DNA from 3 places in the Bradyrhizobium sp. WYCCWR15520 genome. Region 2 is predicted to be linked to each of the others. Evidence: riboswitches for the same ligand, from Rfam matches in the RefSeq annotation. Region 2 holds a riboswitch; each other region holds the start of a gene.
What was found. A riboswitch is a leader RNA that binds a small molecule or an ion and turns the genes downstream of it on or off. The one in region 2 is predicted to bind cobalamin.

Region 1: linked by a shared signal. The riboswitch ahead of AC0QUY_RS15545 (TonB-dependent receptor) and the one ahead of AC0QUY_RS21420 (DUF1636 domain-containing protein) in region 2 are both predicted to bind cobalamin.
Region 3: linked by a shared signal. The riboswitch ahead of AC0QUY_RS33375 (energy-coupling factor ABC transporter permease) and the one ahead of AC0QUY_RS21420 (DUF1636 domain-containing protein) in region 2 are both predicted to bind cobalamin.

Annotation. Positions count from the first base shown of each region.
Region 1 covers NZ_JBWBWM010000012.1:102,884-110,221, reverse strand. Annotated here, with positions in the region: gene AC0QUY_RS15570 (hypothetical protein) at 1-228, shown strand, start outside; gene AC0QUY_RS15565 (hypothetical protein) at 345-500, opposite strand; gene AC0QUY_RS15560 (hypothetical protein) at 663-905, shown strand; gene AC0QUY_RS15555 (hypothetical protein) at 931-1,203, opposite strand; gene AC0QUY_RS15550 (DUF6925 family protein) at 1,412-1,792, opposite strand; gene AC0QUY_RS15545 (TonB-dependent receptor) at 1,863-4,139, opposite strand; cobalamin riboswitch at 4,252-4,451, opposite strand; gene AC0QUY_RS15540 (FecCD family ABC transporter permease) at 4,587-5,630, shown strand; gene AC0QUY_RS15535 (ABC transporter ATP-binding protein) at 5,627-6,409, shown strand; gene AC0QUY_RS15530 (ABC transporter substrate-binding protein) at 6,409-7,239, shown strand; gene AC0QUY_RS15525 (MBL fold metallo-hydrolase) at 7,331-7,338, opposite strand, start outside.
Region 2 covers NZ_JBWBWM010000018.1:83,321-90,658, forward strand. Annotated here, with positions in the region: gene AC0QUY_RS21405 (DEAD/DEAH box helicase) at 1-295, shown strand, start outside; gene bluB (5,6-dimethylbenzimidazole synthase) at 377-1,081, opposite strand; gene AC0QUY_RS21415 (cobyrinate a,c-diamide synthase) at 1,081-2,409, opposite strand; cobalamin riboswitch at 2,728-2,917, shown strand; gene AC0QUY_RS21420 (DUF1636 domain-containing protein) at 3,028-3,477, shown strand; gene cobU (bifunctional adenosylcobinamide kinase/adenosylcobinamide-phosphate guanylyltransferase) at 3,474-3,992, shown strand; gene cobW (cobalamin biosynthesis protein CobW) at 4,013-5,026, shown strand; gene cobN (cobaltochelatase subunit CobN) at 5,041-7,338, shown strand, end outside.
Region 3 covers NZ_JBWBWM010000038.1:54,432-61,769, reverse strand. Annotated here, with positions in the region: gene cobI (precorrin-2 C(20)-methyltransferase) at 1-450, shown strand, start outside; gene cobJ (precorrin-3B C(17)-methyltransferase) at 447-1,181, shown strand; gene AC0QUY_RS33400 (cobalt-precorrin-6A reductase) at 1,157-1,906, opposite strand; gene AC0QUY_RS33395 (bifunctional cobalt-precorrin-7 (C(5))-methyltransferase/cobalt-precorrin-6B (C(15))-methyltransferase) at 1,905-3,086, shown strand; gene AC0QUY_RS33390 (cobalamin biosynthesis protein) at 3,083-3,451, shown strand; gene cobM (precorrin-4 C(11)-methyltransferase) at 3,448-4,230, shown strand; gene AC0QUY_RS33380 (hypothetical protein) at 4,230-4,439, shown strand; cobalamin riboswitch at 4,664-4,881, shown strand; gene AC0QUY_RS33375 (energy-coupling factor ABC transporter permease) at 4,919-5,596, shown strand; gene cobF (precorrin-6A synthase (deacetylating)) at 5,648-6,397, shown strand.

The DNA of each region.
Region 1 (7,338 bases), on a different contig from region 2:
GTCAGGGAGTGCCGGTATCTCGTTGCGAGGAGAGGGCCTTATGCCGGCAGCAGCGAAGAACTCATGCCAGTGCAGTTAGACTGGCTCAGTGCCGTGCCGCTGGCGATGACGGCGGCATTGCTGCTGGCCTCGCCGAAGCTCGCGGTCAAACTTGCGCGGGGCGGGTTTAGTGCGCATATGCTTGATCTCCGAAGTATCCGGGCGATCGAGGGGGAGGAGCTTGACTAGACACAGCCCGTCATCGCCCGGCTTGACCGGTATTCCGCGGCGCCGACGTTGTACGGAAAGTCTCGGCGTACTGGATCGCCCGCCTTCGCAGGCGATGACACCTTGGTATGCTGCGCTCACAACGGCTCGTCGTCATTACCCGTGCGGTCGCGCTTCGGCGTTGCGATGTCGCCGTCCTCGTCATCCTCGTCCTCGGCCGGAATGCGTTCCGGCTTTTTCGGCTTGTCGTCCGCTTTTTTCGGAGGTTCGTTCTTCCTGCCCGTTCCGTCCATGTGATGCCTCCTGCCGGATCAATCGGCGTTTGCGCTGCGCGCCGACTCAGGGTAACGGCATGACCTCAATCTGCCGCGTTTGGCCGGCATCCTAGCGCCGATCAGACAATTCTTCCCGCCCTTTTTGCGGCTGCGGCCCGAAGGGCCTTACATGGAGCCAGTATGAAGAAGCCCCGCATTGCGCTGGATGAACCGCAGCCGCGCAAGACCATCCGTGCCGACAAGGCGCCAACCTCCGGTTACTCGCTGGTGGTCGATGGTCACTTCAAGTCGCATCACGATACGGTTGAGGCGGCGGAGGAAGCGGGTATGGCGTTGAAGAACCGCTTCCAGATGCTGCAGGTGCAGGTCTACGATGCCGAGAACAAGACGCGATCGCTGATCGATTGGCCGGGGCCGGCGTAACGCACCGGACTTTTGCGCGGCTCGCTCAGATTCGCCGTCCGCCGCTTTGCTGGTTCGCCAGCCAGTCGGAAAGGGCCGGGGCCTTCTCCGCCGGCTTCCGTGCCTTGGCGGCGCGCGCCTTCTTCGTCGCGGGCGCGCGCGGCGGCTCGGCAGCTTCGCGCGCCAGCCGCAATGCCCTCAACCTCGCCATGTTATCGAGCGTGGCTTTCGTGGCGGCTTCCCGCTCGGCCATCGCGGACTTGGCGGCCTCGGCCGCCTTTGCCGCCCGGTCGTCGCGGCCTTGATCGTCATTCGTCATTTCAAGTCTGTCTCAATCTACTATGTTGTTTTTGACCCCAGGCCCACCCGAATCTGTTTAGGAATCGGCGGCAGCTTCGACATTCTCTCCTGTCACGCCATTCGAGTTGCGACAGAAATCGTCGAGAGGTTTTGCGGCTTCATTTATCACGGGATCTGATCACAGAAAGCGTTATTTTTGGTCGAAATGATGTCGCTTTCTTTCCAAATCAATCATGCTCGTGCAGATCCGCATCTTCATTCTGCTCGTTCGGGCTGCCTGGATCGAAACTGGCAAGCCAAGTGTCCAGCGCCGTTGATGCATATCCTTGGGATTTCATCTGCCGCAAGGCGATGCGGATGCTGGTTCGACCGTGACGACCAGAGGCGACCGCCGAAGGCGGCTCGCCGGTAAGCACGGCATCGATCACACGCTGCTTGACCGCCAATGTTTCGGGATCGCCGCACACAGCCAGCATCGCCTGAAACGCGCGATGATGCGTGACGTCGAACGGCCGGGCCTCGCCCAGCCCATCGCGCGCCGGATGCGACTCATTGCAATCAGCGGAATGGACGCGGTTCGGGCATGAAAAGGTATTCTCCCCGGCAATATGCCCGAGGAGAATACCTTCTCGTCTGGTCAGGACAAGCCGGTCCGGCGGACCGGACCGGTGAATTCGCTCAGAACGTTGCGCCGGCCTTCACCATAAAGGTGCGGCCGGGGAGCGGGTAGGCCGAGAAGCGGCCGGGCGTAAACGAGCTGGCGATCGCGTAGTCATAGTAGAGTGCGTTGAACAGATTGTTCACGCCCACCGACCAGAAGAAGCGATCGTACTGTCCGCTAAGCTTCAGATCGGCGGTAGCACTGGCCGGAATGGGCCGCTGGGTGTTGGCTTGGTCGTTGTCCATGAAGCGCTCGCTCCAGGCACGTACGGTGGCGTCGAACACCAGGTAGTTCTGCCAGATATTCCAAGTCACGCCGCCCATGGCTGTATAGCGGGATACCAGCGGGACGTCGTCACCTGCGAACGGCCCCTCGCGAAAGACAGCGCGCGTATAGGCCATGCCGCCGCGGAGCGTCACCGTATCGCTGACACGCAGCGAGGCGCTGGTCTCGGAGCCGTAGCGGCGGGTCGGATCGAGGTTGACGTTGAAGAACAGCGCCGGGATGAAATGGATCTCGTTCTCGAGGTCCATGTTGTAGATGCTCGATTGCATCTGGAAGCCACCGCTCTTGATGCGGAATCCGCCCTCGATGTCATGCGAGGTCTGGGTCTTCAACTGGAAAGTCCCTGGAACGAAGAAGGGACCGCTGGAGACGCGCTCGTCGACGGTCGGGGTTCGGAATGCGCGCGCGGCGCGGCCGAATACCGAGAACACGCTGTTGAAGCGATGCTCGAGGCCAACATGCAGCGCGTACTGTGTTTCGTTGCTGTCCAATGGAGAGGCCGCGGGGCTGCAATTGAAGAACATGGCGCAACCGGGTGCATTGGGATCAAACCGATCCCGGGCACTCAGGCTGGTATTTTGAACCCTGGCGCCATAGGAGAAATCGGTCGTCGGCAATAGGCCGACCGTGTGCTGCCCGTAGCCGGCCAGCGTCTGCTGCGACAGGTCGTAGATGTGGGTCGGCGCAAGGCCCTTGAACGCTCCGCGGTCCTGATTGAATGTCGCGTCGTAATAATCGATGCCGGTCAGGATCTGCGAGGGAATTCCGAAGATCGAGTTCTTGATGCTCAATCGCGGCGTGATCGACCAGGTCAGCAAGGATGCGTCGTTGTAGGTGGAGGAGAAGCTCGGAAGTGGCGAGGCAAACGGTACGGCGCCGAAGAAACCACTTTGCGTGTCCTTCTTCCGAACGCCGCCGTCGACAATCAGGTCGACGCCATTCATGATTGTCTTGGTGAAGCCGGTGGTGGCGCTGGCGCCTTGCTGGTTGCCGTAATCGAACGGCGTATTGGTGCCCCTACGATCAGTGACGAGTTGATCTAGTCCGATGGAGGGATCGACGGTGCGGCCGCCCGGGAAACCGAGCTTCTGGTCGTCGCCGGTTACCGTAAGGAAGGCCTTGAGGTCCGGTGTGGAATAATTGAGATTGCCGACCCCGTTGCGCTGGTCGAGGGCATTGTTGACCCGGTAACCGTCAGACTTGATGGCGTTGCCATAGAAGGACGTCGACCAAGGTCCGTAGTTGGTCGCGGCCGAAATATTCGCAAGCCGCTGATTGAAGGAGCCGACGCCGGCCTCGGCGCGCATGGCAAAGGGAGGGCCGCCGACGCCGTCCTTCAGGACGATGTTGACGACGCCGCCGACCGCGTTGTCGCCGTAGAGCACCGCGCCGCTGTTGCCGCGGGTGATTTCAATGCGCTCAATCGAATTGAGCGGAATGGTCGAAAAATCGACGCCGGCCATGTCGATGTCGTTGAGCCTTCGGCCGTTGATGAGCACCAGCGTATTTGAGGTCGCGAAAGCGCCGAATCCGCGGAGGTCGACGCTGGTCTTGGCGCCGTTGACGCCGCCATACAGGCTCGTCAGTTGCACGCCGGGCGTTTGCGCGATGATTTCCTGCAACGTTTGTGCGGGCGAATGCGCGATCTCTTCGGCGGTAATAACGGTCGACGCCGTGCCGACAATGCCTGAAAACTGCCGGCCGCCGCTGCCGCCCGCGCCTTGCGAAGCACTTTGCGATGAGGCGCCCGAACCGGTCCCGGCTGCGGGCCGTGTGCCGGTCGGGGGCGCTGCCGCCGGCACGACGCGGCGCGAGGTCGATCCTTCATCGTAGGTCGGTTTGGCGCGGGTCCGATTCAGGTCCGTGGGCGAGGTTATCTCGATCGGCGGCAATTGCTCAGGCGGCGTCTGCGCCGCTGCGCCGGAAATGCCGAGCGATACGATCGGTATGAGGAAGCTGGAAGCAAGCCAGACGCGGCGGCGCGTAGCGGCTCTGTTGGTGGAAGACATGGTTCAGACCTCGGTATGACGTCAGTGGCACGTCACAGCGAACCAAGTCTCACCGTATGCTAACCGAGCTTAGGTGAAGCTAATGCCTGTACTCCCCGACCGACATCTTCGCGTGTGACCACGGCTGACGGCAGGTCTCCTGGCTCGCGGGTCGTTACCCCATCGTCGCCTTCCCAGGACCGAGATGCCCAGTGGCGTGTGACGAAGGATTCGCCGCTTACAGTTGCGGGGGCAGCCGCGGAATTGGGGAATTTCCCCGCACCGCATTCCCTTTTGATCCCCAAAACGGGAACCGTCGGGAACTATGGTAGAAGTTCGTCAAAGTCCGAGTCAATCCGCCCCGGCGCGCCGAGCAATGCCTACTGGACGAGTGCGCTATTTTTGCCGCATGAGCACGCGTGCCCGACCGTCTGTACCGGAGCGGGCAAAACTGCTTTAGGACGATCGATGAGTGTTGAGGCCGTAACCCTGACCAACGAGATTGCCACGCGCCGGCGGATCGGCGCGGTGGCGGCGCTTTCCGTCCTCGTTGTGTTCCTGATGCTGATCTCGCTTGGGATCGGGCCGGTGCGGCTGTCGCCGCTTTCAGTGGTGCAAGCGTTGTTGGGCGCCGGCAGCGACGTATCGCAGGTGATCGTGCGGGAGATACGCCTGCCGCGCACGCTGCTGGCGCTCGCGATCGGCGCTATTCTTGGCCTGTCGGGCGCTTCGCTGCAGGGCTTGCTCCGCAATCCACTGGCCTCGCCTTCGTTGTTCGGCGCGCCGCAATCGGCCGCCTTCGGCGCCGTGCTGGTGATTGCGCTGGGGCTGGCCGATGTGCGCTCCTACGCGCTGCCGGTTGCGGCGATCGCTGCGGCCTTCGGTTCGGTGTTTGTGCTGCTCACCATCGCCGGCCGCAATGCCGGGCTGCTGATCCTCATCCTCTCGGGGCTCGCGATTTCCAGCTTTGCGGGTGCTGCCACCGCGCTGGTGATGAACCTCTCCAGCAATCCCTTCGTGGTGCTGGAGATCGCGTTCTGGCTATTGGGCTCGTTGGAGGACCGCAGCTTCCAGCATGTGATGCTGGCGTTTCCCTTCATCATTGCCGGCGCGATCATGCTGTTCAGCCAGCGCCATGCCTTTCGCGCGCTCAGTCTCGGCGAGGAAACCGCGCAAAGCCTCGGCGTCGATGTCGGCCGCCTCCGGCTGTTCGTGATTTCGGGCGTCGCACTGGGCGTCGGCGGTGCGGTCGCGGTTACCGGCACCATCGGTTTCATCGGCCTGGTCGCGCCGCATCTGATGCGGCCCGTGATCGGTCACGATCCGGGGCGGCTGTTGATCCCGAGCGCGCTTGCCGGCTCGGCGCTGCTGCTCGCGGCCGATATCGCGGTGCGCATCATTCCCTCGACCTCGGATATCAAGGTCGGCGTGCTGACCTCGATTATCGGCGTACCGTTCTTTCTCTATCTGATCATGCGCGAACGCCGCGCGCTCAGCGGAGGCGTTGCATGAGCGAGACAGCATTGCTGAGCGCAAGGGGGTTAGGCGTGCGGCTCGCCGGCCGCGTCGTGCTGACTGACGTTTCGTTCGCGCTTGACGCGGGACATCTGGTTGCCCTGGTCGGGCCGAACGGCGCCGGCAAGACCACGCTGTTGCGGTCGTTGGCCGGGCTGATCCCGTCCGAAGGCGAGATCGCGATCGGCGGTCAAACACTGGCCACGCTTCCGCTGCGCGAGCGCGCAAAACGCTTTGGCTACCTGCCGCAGGGGCATGTCGTGCACTGGCCGCTGCCGGCGCGCGATATCGTAGCACTCGGTCGCTATCCGCATGGCGCGACCGATCCGGCACGGCTGTCGCCGAAGGACGCGGAAGCCGTGCTGCGTGCGATGCAGGCGGTCGACGTGCTCGAATTCAGTGATCGCCGCGTCACCGAACTCTCGGGCGGCGAGCGCAGCCGCGTCGCGCTGGCCCGCGCGCTGGCCGTGGAGGCGCCGGTCATCCTGGCCGACGAGCCGACCGCCTCGCTCGACCCTCGGCACCAGATCGACGTGATGCAGAATTTGCGCGCGACCGCCGACAAGGGCGTGCTGGTCATCGTGGTGACGCACGATCTTGGGCTCGCCGCGCGATTTGCCGACCATGTGCTGGTGCTGCGCGAAGGCCGGCTGGTGTCGCAGGGCGCCCCGGCAGAGGCGCTGTCCGAACAGGTGATGGCGGATGTGTTCCGGATCTCGGCCTATCGCGCGGAGTATCAGCGCGAGGCGGTGATCGTGCCGTGGGCGGATGTCTGATGCGGCGGCCGGCACTTCTAGCGGTGGCGATGGCGCTTGGGTTGCCGGGTACAGCGCCTGCCGCCAATCTGCCGCGGCTGGTATCGATGAATGTCTGCACCGATCAATTGGTGCTGATGCTCGCGGACCCCCACCAGATCCTGGGATTGAGCCGGTTCTCTCGCGACGGCTGGCAATCGCAGGCGGGCGACCTCAGCCGCTATCCGGTGCTATCGGGCGGAGCCGAGGACGTGCTGCTGATAAAGCCCGACATCGTCGTCGCCAGCGCGTTCGACAAGCGCTCGACACGGGACTTGTTGAAGGCGAAAGGGCTTCGTCTCGCCGAACTCGCCGTGCCGCGAACCCTCGATGAAGCGAGGCAGCAGATCCGCGAGGCCGGCGACATCACCGGTCATCCCGATCGCGCGGCGGCGGAAATCGCGCGGCTTGACGCGGCGCTGGCGCGCGCCCGTCAGGCTGTTTCGGAGCGGCATTATCGCGTGCTGCCGCTGTCGCGACGAGGCTGGGTGGCGGGCAGCGACAGTTTTGTCGGTTCGCTGCTGGCCGAAACCGGGCTGCGCAGCGCGGCCGGCGATCTCGGTTTTGCCTTCGGCGGCTTTGCCTCGCTGGAGGCGATCGTGAATTTGCGGCCGGATTTCCTTGTGGTTTCGCAGGCCGGCGATATCGCGCGCGATGACGGCCAGGCCTTCCTGCTGCATCCGGCGTTGGAGCGCTTCTATCCGCCCGCAAAGCGTATCGTGATCCCGGAGCGCATGACCGAGTGCGGCGGCGTGTTGCTGGCGGACGCGCTTGACGCTCTGACGGCGGAATTGAAGCGGGTGAGAAAGTAAATTCGTAGCCCGGATGGAGCGAAGCGCAATCCGGGAATCTTTTGGCGGCGTCCCGGATTTCGCTTCGCTCCATCCGGGCTACGATAAAACCTCACCCCA
Region 2 (7,338 bases):
CGAAGACGAGTTGGACGACCTCGAGGAGGAGACTTCCCGTCGTTTCGGCAAATTGCCACCGGCGGCACACGATTTCTTTGCCGCAGCAAGGCTCAGGATCGACTGCAGGCGAAGAGGAATCGTAAGGCTCGATGTCGGAGCGGATGCCGTAGCCGCGACGTTCTTGCCGGGAAGACTTGGCAAATCAAGGGCGAGATCCCTGCAACGCGACGGTGATCGGGTCGTCTACATCAGCAAAGATCGCGAGGGACCGCTTCGAAAGGTGGAAGGCTTCCTCGACGTTCTCGACGAGTGATCGACATCCGTTGGGAAACTTCGATGACAACGCGGTGCCAACGGTGTAAATTGAAGGTCGCTGCGGTCGTTATTTCCGCTTTCATCGCGTAATGACAGCCCGTCCCGCAGCTGTGCGATTCTGCCAGCCATGCCTGACGAGTTCTGGATCGGTGTGTTCTTCTTGCGGCCACCCGACACACAGGTAGGCGATGAGTTTCCAGTCCTCGGGAACTTGCAGGACTTTTGCAATATTCGCCGGGTCAAGGATTGAAACCCAGCCTACTCCAAGCCCAACAGACCGGGCCGCAAGCCAGAACGTCGCGAGCATGGCGACGACCGAGTATTCGAGCGTCAGCGGGATGGTGCGGCGCCCGAGATTAGCTCCTTGATCCGTGCTTTGATCGCAAAACACGGCAAACTGCACGGGCGCAACCTGCAGCCCTTCCAGTTTAAGCCGTGCGTAAGCGATTGCGCGGTCCGCTTCATAAGAAGCAAGTGCCTCCGCGTTGCAACGCGCGAAGTCCTCTCGGATTCTGTCTCTTGCGTCTTTGCTTTCGACGTTCACCCATCTCCAGGGTTGGCTGTTGCCGACGGAAGGAGCAAGTTGCGCGAGATCCAGCAAGGCATCGATCGTCTCGGCCTTGACCGTGTCGCCGCGGAAGCGCCTCACGTCACGACGCCACGCGACAAGCTGCGCAAATTGGGCCCGAAATAGTTCATCGAAAACCGGCGGAATCGACGTCGGAAGGATTGAACCGGCGAGTGGCTCGCGGCTTGCTGTGCTTTGCTGGTCAGGGTCGGGCATCAGGATTCCGCAATGATGTGAAAGAAGCTGCCGGTCACCCGGCCACGGCGGCTTCCCGTGGGCGCGAATTCGCTGCCGTAAGCATCGGTGACAAAGGCGAACGGCTCGTCCGAGCCATGAGCAGTGACGTCAGCATAATGGAATTCGTGTCCCTTCAGCTTCTTTCCCAGGGGACCGAGGCACCCAGAGGCTGCAAGGCGCGCTTCCCTGTAGCCGAGACGCATTTTCGGTTTGGAAAGGCTCGTTTGAACGCCGAGAAGTCCAGCCATCGGATAGGTCTTTCCCGCCGCGTCGGTCAGGGTCTCACCCAGGATCATGTAGCCGCCGCATTCGCCGTGAACGGGCTTGATGGCCGCGAAATGTCGCAGCCCCTCAAGAAAATTGCTCGCTGAGGCAATTTGCGCGGCGTGAAGCTCCGGATATCCCCCTGGCAGCCAGCAAATATCGCAGTCGGCTGGCGGAGGCTCGTCAGCAAGCGGAGAGAATGTTTGTATTTCCGCGCCGCTGTTGCGCCAGCCATCCAGGATATGACGATATGTAAATGAAAACGCCTCGTCGTGAGCGATCGCGATGCGCTGTCCCGGTGGCTGCAGTGCTGGCGCGTACGAGCCGGTCTGCGAGGGAAGAAACGCTTCCGCGCATCCGAAGAGCTCATCCATCTGCACGTGTTGAGCCACGAACTCGGCCATTGCGTCCAGTTTGTTTTCCAGTTCCGGGGTTTCACCGGCCTGTACCAATCCCAAATGGCGCTCCGGCAGAGCGATGCCGTCGGATTTTGGCAAGCTGCCCAGGATGGGGATTGCAAGTTTGGTAATTCCATCACTTACCAGGCGAAGATGCCTTTCGCTGGCGACGCGGTTCAGAACGATGCCAGCAATTTTCACCCGTTCATCGAAGGTCATAAACCCCTTTACGATTGCGCCCGCGGATTGCGATTGCGCGCTGACATCGAGCACCAGCACAATGGGAAGGCCGAGCGCAGATGCCACGTCCGCAGATGAACCGCTGCGACCGGGTTGAACAGGAACGCCGTCGAACAAACCCATGGACGCTTCGCAGATCAGCAGATCGCTGTCCTTCGCAGCTTCGGCTGCAAGCTGTGCGATCAGGCCAGGTTTCATTGCCCAGCTATCGAGATTGACGCCAGGCCGGCCGGAAGCGGCACCATGAAACGCCGCATCGATATAGTCCGGTCCACATTTTGCGCCGGCCACGCGAATTCCACTTCTTCGGTAAGCACGGAGAAGTCCGATCGTCAAAGTAGTTTTGCCGCTGCCAGATCGGGGAGCAGCTATCATGAGACCGCGCGGGGGAGGGGCAGCAATCATTCTGCGCGCCGATTACCGAGCGCAAAAATCACCTGCGCGACGCTGCCTGCGACGGACGAATCTGCCTGCACTAAGGTCACAGATCCAATTTCCTCGAATCGATCTCTCGCCATCTGTTGATCAACTTAGGTTTGGCCCAAACGATCGCAGCGGTTTCGCCTTGCGGTCGATCCGCGCGTGAATCACATCCGCAAGTATTTGATTATACTTTAGAAAGGTTCGGCGGCTGCGTTGGGTATCAGGTTCTTTCTTGTCAATGCGGTAACTGACGCAACTCCGCTGATGGGTCAACCGCCGTTGACCGGGGCATCTTCGGCGGTTAGCGTCATCGGCGATGGTCCTTCCCTAGGAAGGTGAAAAGGGAAGCCGGTGCGACAAACGTCAACGCCGGCGCTGCCCCCGCAACTGTAAGCGACGAGCCCGCGCCGGTGCCACTGGGAAATCCCGGGAAGGCGGCTACGGGCAGTGACTCGCGAGCCAGGAGACCTGCCATCACGAACTGTGCTTTGGAGGCGTCTGGGCGGGGTGCACCGGACGGGAGCGAGCCCGATGGTGCCGTTTGCCGTCGAGCGCGACCCAACAAAGCTCGCGGCCACAAGGCCATGATACGAGCAACTGATGGATCGCGACAGCGCTACTGAGCCCGCCGGTCAAGCCTTGATCGAACAGCCGCAGGCCAACCTGCCTGACAGGCCCGTCGTCGTGAGTGTTTGCATCACCTGCAAGGCGGCGGACGGCGCTGCTGTGGTCGGCCCGGAGATGTACGCGGCTGTGCAGGCTGCGATCGGGAAGGACGCCAACATTGCCGTCCGCCCGGTGCAATGCCTTAGCGTTTGCAAGCGCCCAGCGACGGTCGCGGTCACGAGTCCCGACGGATATACATTCCTGTTTGGCGATCTGCAGACCGAAAGCGGCGCTGCGGCGCTGGTATCATTCGTGCAATCCTACCAAAAATCCGATTTCGGTCTGGTCCCCTGGCGGGAACGTGCCGAGGTGCTGCGAAAGGGCATGGTGGCACGGGTGCCTCCCATCCGTTGGTCACCGGATGACGGACGCGCACCGAAATGACGGATCTGGCTACCACTTTGGTGCTGGGTGGCGCCCGCTCCGGCAAATCAGCGTTTGCAGAATCGCTTGCAGGCGCCAGCGCGCTGGCGAAGGTCTATGTCGCGACGGCTACCGCCGGCGACGAGGAGATGAAGAGCCGGATTGCGTTGCACCGCGCCCGCCGTGGCGAGGGCTGGATCACCATTGAAGAGCCGCTAGCGCTGGTCGACGCATTGACGCGCGAAGCCAGCCGCAATCGCGTCGCGCTGGTGGATTGTCTCACCTTGTGGCTGTCAAATCTGATGTTCGCTGGGCGCGATCCAGACGTCGAAGCTCAGCGTTTGACGCAATTTCTCGGTGTCGCAGGGCATCCTGTCGTTTTTGTCTCGAACGAGGTCGGTCTTGGGCTGGTGCCGGAAACGCCGCTCGGCCGGGCGTTTCGTGATGCGCAGGGGCGACTGAACCAGGTGGTCGCCGCCGCCGTTCCGCAAGTTGTGTTCATGGCAGCCGGACTTCCGCTCTGGCTCAAGCGCTAGTGTCTCAAGGAGAATGAAATATGTCGCGTGTTCCGGTTACCGTGCTGACTGGGTTTCTTGGCGCGGGCAAGACCACCTTGCTGCGCTCGCTGCTGACCCAGGCCGACGGACGTCGCATCGCCGTCGTCGTCAATGAATTCGGCGACGCTGGCTTCGACGGCGGCCTCGTGGAAGAATGCGCAGCGAACGCCTGCGCGCCGGGAGACGTCATCGAACTTACCAATGGCTGCATCTGCTGCACTGTGGCGGATGACTTCATTCCGACAATGGAGCTGCTGTTGGGGCGCGACAAGCCGCTCGATGCCATTGTCATCGAGACTTCAGGGTTGGCGTTGCCGCAACCCTTGCTGAAGGCGTTCGCATGGCCGGCGGTGAAAACGCGTGCCACGGTTGACGGTGTCGTTACAGTCGTCGATGCGCTGGCGCTGTCGGAAGGTCGGGTTACGCTCGATGAGGACGCGGTCGCAGACCAGCGTGCCGCAGACGAATCCATCGACCATGACGACCCGATCGAAGAGGTGTTTGAAGATCAATTGGCCTGTGCCGACCTGGTCGTGCTCTCGAAGAGCGACCTGCTATCGCCCATGGCGCTTACCGATATTGAAGCACGGTTGAAGGCTACGCTCCGCCCAGGAGTCAATGTCGTGCGTTCGATGGGCACATTGGCGCCCGCGGTGTTGATCGGAATGAACGCCGAGGCCGAGAAAGACGTGGCTGCCCGCGCCGGCCATCACGGCGAGGAAGAAGAACATGATCACGACGATTTCGACAGCATCGTCGTCAAGCCGTCGATCGCGCTCAGCGTCGACGAGATGCGTGCTCGGATCAGCGACGCGCTCGGTCTCGAAGGCGTGTTGCGCGTCAAGGGCCATGCGCGGGTTTCGGACAAGGTCGCGCCCGTGGTGGTGCAGGCTGTCGGGAGCCGCGTCGATCTGGTGTTCGGCCGGCCGGACGCGAAGCAGGCCGAGCATCTCGTCGTGATCGGGCTAAAGGGATTTGACGGGACCGCCGTGCGACGGGCGTTGGTGGAGTAGTCCGCGAGAGCCAGATGCACCTCAAGCTCGACACCTCAGGCGGCATCGACGATGGCGATGTCGCGCGCGATCTCGGACAGGAGACCGCCGACATCGTCGTGCTGTCTGCAGCGGACAGCGATCTCGCCGCATTTGGCATCGCTTATGCAGGGATGCCGGACGGGTTTCCCACGGTGCGGCTGACCAATCTGTTGGCGTTGGGTCATCCTGCGTCGGTGGATGCCTTTGTCGAGCGTACGCTGAGCGAGGCAAAAATCGTTGTGCTGCGCATGCTGGGGGGCGAAAGCTACTGGCCGCACGGCGTTGAAAGCCTGCGGAGCGACGCATTGCGTCGAGGTTCGCTGTTCGCTTGTATTCCCGGCGAGATGGATTGGAACGCGTCGCTGGCCGCACGCGGGACACTTGATCGCGACAGCGCGTACGCGCTATGGCGTTATTGCACCGAAGGCGGCGTCGAAAATGCCCAACTCGCGCTTCGCTTTGCCGCGCACCTGATCGGTAGAGGTGAAGCGCCGCCGCAGGCGCGGCCGATGCCTCCAGCGGGGTTCTGGTGCTTTGAACCGCCAAGTTCCGATCGCCCCAATGCAATCGTCATGTTCTATCGCGCGCTAGTGGCGGGTGGCGATACCGCCGGCATCGATATGTTGCGCCAGTCGCTCAATGCGCGCGGGCTCAATTCGGTCTGCCTGTTCGTGACCAGCCTGAAAGACGGACGGTCAGGAGCGTTCTTGCAGACGGCGCTGGCCGCCTATCCGCCTGACATCATCATCAACGCGACGGCGTTTGCGACGGCGACCGCGAACGACGATGCCGGCGTGCTGGCTGCATCAGGTTGCCCGATCCTGCAGGTGGCGCAGGCCGGTATATCCCGGGCCGGGTGGGAAGCTTCGACGCGGGGCCTGTCGCCACGGGATCTCGCCATGAATGTCGTGTTGCCCGAAGTCGATGGCCGCATCTTCGCGAACGTCATCGCTTTCAAGGAACGCGTTGACAGCGTAGGCGAATTTACGCCAACAGCGTTTCGCCCGCTCGGGGATCGGGTCGATGCAACAGCCGATCTGGCGTTGGCCTGGGTGCGGCTGCGCCGTGAAGCGGCGGCCGAGCGCCGGGTAGCGCTGATCCTTGCCAACTATCCTAACCGCGATGGCCGGCTGGCCAACGGCGTCGGCCTGGATACGCCGCAAAGCCTGATCGACGTTCTCGATGCCTTGGGAAGGGCAGGGTACAATACCGCGGAAGCGCCTGTCGACGCGGACGCCATGATGCAACTGCTACAACAGGGGCCTACCAATGCGCTCGAGCAGCGCGCCACGCGCGCAAACGGCGTGACGTGGTTGCTGGCGGACTATTCTGCGGCTTTGGCGGCGTTGCCGGAAACTGTAAGGCGCGCGGTTGAGGGGCGATGGGGTAGCGCCGAGCGGGATCCGCATGTCGTGGATGGTGCGTTTCGCCTTGGCCTGCATCGTTTCGGCAACATCATAGTCGGCGTTCAGCCTGCGCGCGGTTACAATATCGATCCGAAAAGCAGCTATCACGATCCGGATCTGACGCCGCCGCATCACTATCTCGCGTTTTATTCGTGGATCAGGCGGGTGTTCGACGCGCACGCGGTCGTTCATCTCGGCAAACATGGCAATCTCGAATGGCTTCCGGGCAAGAGCACTGGCCTGTCGCAGGATTGCCTGCCGGAAGCCGTGCTGGGTCGGTTGCCGCATCTCTATCCGTTCATCGTCAACGACCCCGGAGAAGGTATCCAGGCCAAGCGCCGTGCCGGCGCCGTGATTGTCGATCACCTGACGCCCCCCATGACGCGTGCCGAGTTGCACGATGATCTGGCGCGGTTGGAGACGCTGGTCGATGAATTCACGCTTGCCGCCGATCTCGATCCCAAGCGTGCCAATGCAATTGCGGAGGATATCCTGTCACTGGCACGGGCCCAACGGTTGGATGCCGACGTAAATGTCACCCGGGACACCCCAACGGCGGAGGCGCTGCGTGCCCTCGATGCGCATTTGTGCGACCTCAAGGAGATGCAGATCCGCGACGGCCTGCATGTGTTCGGTCGCGCGCCTTCCGGGCCGCAACGTGACGACCTCCTGGTATCGATTGCCCGGCTGCCGCGCTCGGATCTGAAAATGCAGGATGCCTCGCTGCATCTCGCACTGGCGAGCGATCTCGGCCTCGGCGATTTCGATCCGCTGACACGCAATCTGGCCGATGAATATGCTGGCGCGCGCCCGAATGAACTCGCCGGGCTTGGGAATGGTCCATGGCGCACGGTTGGCGACACGGTGGAGCGCATCGAAGCGCTG
Region 3 (7,338 bases), on a different contig from region 2:
CGCGCGGCCGACATCGTCGTTCTCTGCGAGGGCGATCCCTACTTCTACGGTTCCTTCATGCACCTCCGTGCACGTCTGCAGCGCCGCGTCGAGATCGAGGTGATCGCCGGCATTCCCGGCATGGCTGGCTGCTGGAATTCGGTCGGCCTGCCGATCGCCCTCGGCGACGATGTGATGACGGTACTGATGGGTACGCTGTCGGAACAAGAGCTCGAGCAACGCGCGCGCAATTCCGATGCGCTCGTCATCATGAAGACCGGGCGCAATCTGAAGAAGGTGCGCCGCGCGCTTGCCGGCGCCGGCCGCCTTGGCGAGGCATGGCTGATCGAACGCGGCACTATGCCGGCCGAGCGCGTCGCGCGGCTGGAGGACGTGGACGAGACCGAGTGCCCCTATTTCGCGATTGTGCTCGTGCATGGGCGGGGACGCCGGATGGAGGCGGCCGAATGACGGGCATATTGACCATCGCGGGACTTGGGCCGGGCGACCAGGCGCTAGTCACGCCGGAAGTCTCCGCCGCGCTCGCCGCCGCGACCGACGTCGTGGGCTATGCGCCATACGTCGCGCGAGTAGCCCCGCGTGAAGGACTGACGCTGCATCCATCAGACAATCGCATGGAGTTGCAGCGCGCAAGCGATGCCTTGCAGCTGGCATCGGAAGGACGCCGTGTTGTCATGGTTTCTTCGGGCGACCCAGGTGTTTTCGCCATGGCAGCGGCTGTGTTCGAAGCACTTGAAGTCTCGTCTCAATGGCATGGGCTTGCAATCCGCGTTATGCCCGGCGTAACTGCAATGCTGGCAGCCGCCGCGCGCGCCGGCGCGCCGCTCGGCCACGATTTTTGCGCGATCAATCTCTCCGATAATCTGAAGCCGTGGTCGATGATCGAGAAACGCTTGCGGCTTGCCTCCGAAGCCGACTTTGCGATCGCGATGTACAATCCGCGCTCAGTGAGCCGGCCCGAGGGTTTTGAACGCGCGCTCTCGGTGCTGAAGGAGGCAGGTTGCGGCGAGCGCCTCGTGATCTTCGCCCATGCGGTCAGCACGGTCGCGGAGCGAATTGAAACCGTGATGCTGCGCGAGGCACGGCCCGAGATGGCCGACATGCGAACCCTTGTCATCGTCGGTAATTCGGCAACGCGCCGCGTCGGCCGCTGGGTCTATGCACCGAGGCATGCCCGATGACGGAGCCATTGCATGACCTCCGCCACGCTTTCGACTCGGGGCCTGTCAGGCAATTCGGGCCGCTTGAGCATCACGACGGGAAGGCCGAGCTCGCGCGCGGCGTCGATCTTGGCGCGCGCGCCCGCTCCACCGGAGTTGCGGGCAACAACCCATTCGATGCCGCGCGCACGCATCATCTCCAATTCGCCGGCGAGGGTGAACGGTCCGCGCGACACGATGACATCGACGTCCGGAAACGGCAGTGGTCCATCGGGAGGATCGACAAACCGCAAAGTGTAGGCGTGCTGCGGCCTGGCGCTGAAAGGTGCGATGTGCTGGCGTCCGATCGCAAGAAATACCCGCGCGCGATTGTTCGGCAATGCTGCCGTAGCGGAGGAGATATCCGCGGCCTCGATCCAGGTGTCGCCGGTCCCTTTTGCCCAGGGCGCGCGCTCGAGCGCGATCAGCGGTGTTCCGGTCATCTCGCACGCTGCAACCGCATTACGGCTCATTTCGGCCGCGAAGGGATGGGTTGCATCGACAAGGTGCGTTATTTCCTCGCGCCGAATGAACTCGGCAAGGCCATTCACGCCGCCGAACCCTCCGATGCGGGTCGGCAGCGGCTGGTTCACGGGGGCGCGGGTGCGACCTCCATAGGAATAGATCGCATCACACCCCGCGCGCGCCACAGCGTCTGCGAGCAGATTGGCATCGCTTGTTCCGCCCAGAATGAGGGCGCACATCATGCATGATCCCTGGCTGACGATCATCGGCATTGGCGAAGATGGCCTTGCCGGCCTCTCGGATGCAAGCCGAAAGGCGCTTGCGGAAGCCGAGACGGTGTTTGGCGGCGAACGGCATCTCGCGCTGGCAGGGATTTCCGACCGCGGCCGTCCCTGGGCGGCGCCGTTCGAGACAGATTGCGTGCTGGCCTGCCGCGGTCGTCCGACGGTGGTGCTCGCCTCGGGCGATCCGTCCTGGTACGGCGTAGGAGCCAGTCTCGCGGAACGGCTCAGCAAGAGCGAATGGATTGCGCATCCCGCGCTCTCGACATTCTCGCTTGCCTCGGCGCGGCTCGGATGGCGGCTCGAATCTGTCGTCTGTCTTGGAATCCACGCGGCGCCATTCGAACGCCTGGTGCCGCATCTGACACATGGAGCGCGCATCATTTGTCTCGTGCGCGACGGCAAGGCGCCCGGCGATCTGGCCAAATGGTTGACGGCGCGCGGCTGGGGCAATTCACGGCTATGGACGCTCACCGCGCTCGGCGGTCCCCGCGAATCCGTGGCGCAATATCGGGCCGACAGCTACGCCGCAGATGGCGGCGCGGGGCCGGTGGCAGTTGCGCTGGAAACCAATGGACCGCACGGCGTTCCGCGCAGCTCCGGCCTTTCAGACGCGCTCTTCGTGCATGACGGCCAGATCACCAAGCGGCCGATGCGCGCGCTCGCGCTTTCGTCGCTGGCGCCGAGATCCGGCGACAGATTATGGGACATTGGCGCCGGTTCAGGTTCGATCTCGGTAGAATGGGCTCTCTGTGGTGGCACGGCGATCGCCATCGAAGCGCGGTCTAATCGCGTAGCGAATATCCGCGGCAACGCGGCAACCTTCGGTCTGACGCATCGGATCGCCATCGTCGAGGGAATAGCGCCTGATATCCTCTCACGCCTTGAGACACCGCAAGCCGTCTTCATCGGCGGAGGGCTCGACGCTAGGATGTTCGATGCGGTGTGGTCGCGCATTGAGCCGAGAGTAAGGGTGGTTGCGCATGCCGTCACGCTGGAGACCGAGGCGCTACTCTCGGACCTTCATCAACGCCACGGTGGCGAGTTGATGCGAATTGAGATTGCGCATGCGGGTCACCTCGGCCGCTATCGCTCCTGGGAGGCGATGCGGCCGGTCGTGCAATGGAGTGCAGTCAAGTGAAGGTCGCAGGTCTGGGGTTCAAGCGGGAGGTCACACTGGCTGCGCTGCGCGAAGCTCTCGCCGCCGCGGGCGGTCCTGAAGGTCTCGCGGCAGTTGCAACTGTCAGCGACAAGGCCGAAACCGCCGCGCTCAAATTGCTGGCGCGCGAACTCACCGTGCCGATCCGGCCTGTTTCGGCCGATGTCCTAGCCGGCATTGCCACGCCCACACAGTCAGAATCCATCAAGGCGAAGTTCGGTACGGGCTCCGTCGCCGAAGCCGCAGCGCTTGCGGTCGCCGGCCGTGGTGCGCGCCTCGTTTCGACGCGGGCTGTCTCGCAGGATCGGACGGCGACCGCAGCGATCGCGGTAGGAGACGCCGAATGACGGTGCACTTCATCGGTGCCGGACCGGGAGCAGCTGATCTGCTCACCTTGCGCGGTCGCGATCTGATTGCCGCCTGTGCGGTCTGCCTCTATGCCGGCTCTCTCGTACCCGAGGGCGTTCTTGCCCATTGCCCAAAGGATGCACGGATCGTGAACACCGCGCCGCTGTCGCTCGACGACATCATGTCGGAGATCGTCACCGCGCATCGTGAGGGCAAGGACGTCGCGCGGCTACATTCCGGGGATCTCTCGATCTGGTCGGCGATGGGCGAGCAATTGCGCCGCCTGCGCGCGCTTCAAATCTCCTATTCAATCACGCCGGGCGTGCCGGCCTTTTCCGCCGCCGCGGCCGCGATCGAGGCCGAGCTCACGCTACCGGATCTTGTGCAATCGGTCGTGCTGACGCGGATGCCGGGCAGGGCGAGCGCGATGCCGCAAGGCGAGAAACTCGCCACCTTTGCCGCGACCGGTGCGGTGCTCGCCATCCATCTCTCGATCCATCTGCTTTCCACGGTGATTGATGAGCTGACGCCGCACTACGGAGGAGACTGCCCGGTTGCAATAGTCTGGCGCGCAAGCTGGCCGGATCAGCGCATCGTCCGCGCCACGCTCGGTACCTTGGACTCTGCTGTAAGCACCGAGCTCGAGCGCACAGCCGTTATTCTGGTTGGCCGCACACTGGGTTCGGAAGATTTCGGAGAGAGCCGCCTGTATGCCGTCGACTATGACCGCCGCTATCGGCCGCTCGGGCCGACGCCTCGCTTTCCGGAAGGCTCGTGATGACGGCGAGCCTCGTCATCTCCGCGCCTGCATCCGGGGTCGGCAAGACGACGCTGACGCTGGCGCGCGCCTATCGCGATCGCGGGCTGAAGGTCCAGTGCTTCAAGAGCGAGCCCGATTATATCGATGCGCGGCAATTGCCGATCCGGAATCAACGACCCTATTTATATGGGGAAGCGACACATTCCCGGCGCTCGCGGCAAAACTGATCGAGCACGGTGGCTGCCGACACGCCGGCGCTATTTGCGAGTCTCTTGGCCACGCCGAGGAGCGGATTGTCCGCACCACGATTGCGAAGCTCGCAGAGCAGCTAGCGCAAACCGGCGCCGCAACGACGGCGCCGATCATTCTTTTCGGCACGCTGGCGGGAGAGACCCGATGATGACGCTGTCGCCCGATCTCGCGAGCCCCTTGACGTCTCCTCGTCGGAAGGAGCACACAGAGCAGGCATGGTGCTCGAAGCGGCGCAAAGCGCCAGAGCATAATTGGGAACGGGGAAGGGCGGACCTGAATGCGGCGCCCAAAGCCCGGCCGCCCCCGCGACTGTAAGCGGTGAGGGGCTCCGATCCGCCACTGGCCGTCAGGCCTGGGAAGGCCGGGGACCGGTTTCGAACCGCGAGCCAGGAGACCGGCCCTGCAGTTTTTAACGCTAACGCCGTCGGGTGTGACGGCAGAAGGGACTTAAGTCATGCATATCGAACCAGGTATCGTTACGGGCGCCAAGCTCGTGCTGAGTTGCGCAACCGGTGCCGTTGCCGCCGGCTGCGCCTTCAAGCCCGTGGTCGAAACCGTGCGCGCGCAGGGAATTGTTTCGCTGGCGGTGCGCACCGTCGCAACAACGGTCCTGGTCTTCTCGTTCTTCGAACTCCTGCCGCATTTCAGGGTCGGGGTCTCGGAGGTGCATTTCATTCTCGGCTCGACGCTGTTTCTCCTGTTCGGCGCAGCGCCAGCCGCGTTCGGGTTGGCGCTTGGTCTTCTGCTGCAGGGGCTGTTCTTCGTGCCGACCGACCTGCCGCAATATGGTATGAACGTGACGACGCTGCTGGTGCCCTTATTTGCGATCCAGGCGCTGGCCGGGCGGATCATTCCTCGCAACACCGCCTATGTTGACCTGCAATATCGGCAGGCACTTGCGCTTTCAACCGCCTATCAATCCGGCATCGTAGGGTGGGTCGCCTTCTGGGCGCTGTATGGTGCGGGCTTTGCGGCCGAGAACCTCGCCTCCATCGCGTCTTTCGCCGCTTCTTACGCGCTCGTCGTGGTCATTGAACCGCTGGCCGATCTGACCGTGTTGGCACTGGCGAAATCGCTGCGAGGTGTGACTGCCGATGGTCTTGTTACCTATCGGCTTCACAACGGCGCCTGAAGATGACGTGCGGGCGGTCGCAAGCCGCGGCCGCCCCCGTTTCATAACGTAATGCTGACACTCTCCCTGATAGGCATTGGCTGCGGCGATCCCGAGCAGCTCACGCTTGGGGCGATCCGCGCGATCAATGCAGCTGACTTGGTGCTGATTCCGCGCAAGGGCCCGGTGAAGTCCGATCTCGCCGACCTGCGCCGGCTGATTTGCGCGCAAGCCCTGACGAACAGCCGCACGCGCGTTGCTGAGTTCGACGTGCCCGTTCGCGATACTGCGCAGGAGAGCTACCGCAAGGGAGTGGAGGAATGGCACGACGCCGTCGCCGTGACCTGGTCCCGGGCAATTGCGGCGCATCTCGGTGATGACGGGCGCGTTGCCCTGCTGATCTGGGGCGATCCTTCGCTATACGACTCGAGCCTGCGGATCGCACAAAGGCTTGATCCGTTGCCGATAATCGAGGTCGTCCCGGGCATCACGTCGATCCAGGCGCTTTGCGCCGCACATTCACTGCCGCTGAACGACATTGGGGAGCCTTTTCTCGTCACCACCGGACGGCGGCTGCGCGAATGCGGTTGGCCATCCGGCGCCGACACGGTGGTCGTCATGCTCGATGGCGGCGCCGCGTTCCAGTGGCTCGATCCGAACGGACTACATATCTGGTGGGGCGCCTATCTCGGGATGCCCCCGCAAATCACCATGTCAGGTGCGCTCGCAGAAGTGGGGCCAATCATCGTCGCCGCCCGACAGGAAGCACGCGCCAAGCATGGCTGGATCATGGATAGCTACATCATCAAGCGCGTGTCGTAGCACTCGTGCGAAGGCTGCTGGCATTGCGGCGTCCCGCGGCAAGCGCCTTCGCACGGCTTCCAAATGCGCCCGATCGCTGAGATCGGCCGGAGCGCCCGAAGGGGAGATCGTTCCTTCGATAGTATTGACGACTACCGCATGCCGGACCAACCAAAGAAAGGCTTCCCATTTCCATCCCTATATCTCCGACGCTTATCAATGCGAGAAACATCTTTAACATTCGCCCGCGGAGGCTTTACCGCGAAGACTGATATCACGGCCGGAGAAGAATGCGTACTCAACACCTCACGGGCCGCCGACCTGCAACGAAGGCGCGTTGCCTCGCGTAAGGCGAGTTTCTCATGACCGTGCTCGTCCCTTCTCGTTAAAGCGACGGGGATGGCGCTTGCGCCGAAGGTAGCAACTCGTTGCGAGCGTGGCGGTCGTCTAACCAACCTGCGCAAGCCAATTTCCGAAAGAATTGCCGGGGCGTCGCCATAGCGGCGACCGAGAAAAAGAGGCCGCTTGTAATGAACAAGCGGCCCAAGTCTAGGGAGGAAACGCCCAAGGAGGGCTGCGATAGCGCATCGCGCTACCGTGGTGCGTATATGCGTTGGCGGAGCACAAAACGCAAGAGTTGACTTCCGGATCGGCATCAAAGCGCACCGCTCACGCCTCGGGGTGAAGCCGTTTGCAGTCACCTGCTATTAACTCAAAGCATCCGGCACTCGCGGAACAGCTCCGAAGCCTGCGTTATGGCGCGTGGCGAAACTGAGTCGCGCCGGCGGCTCAGAGTTCAACTACCAAAGGAGACGACAATTCCTGGACAAAAAGCGAGCGAAGAGCAGATCGTAAGCCGAAGGTTCGTACAAATTCGTGCGAGGCCCCTCAGGTGAGACTTGAATCGCACGTAGCGTCAGGTTGTACGCTTTCGAAGCAGTGTTTCCGACTCAGCGAATGCG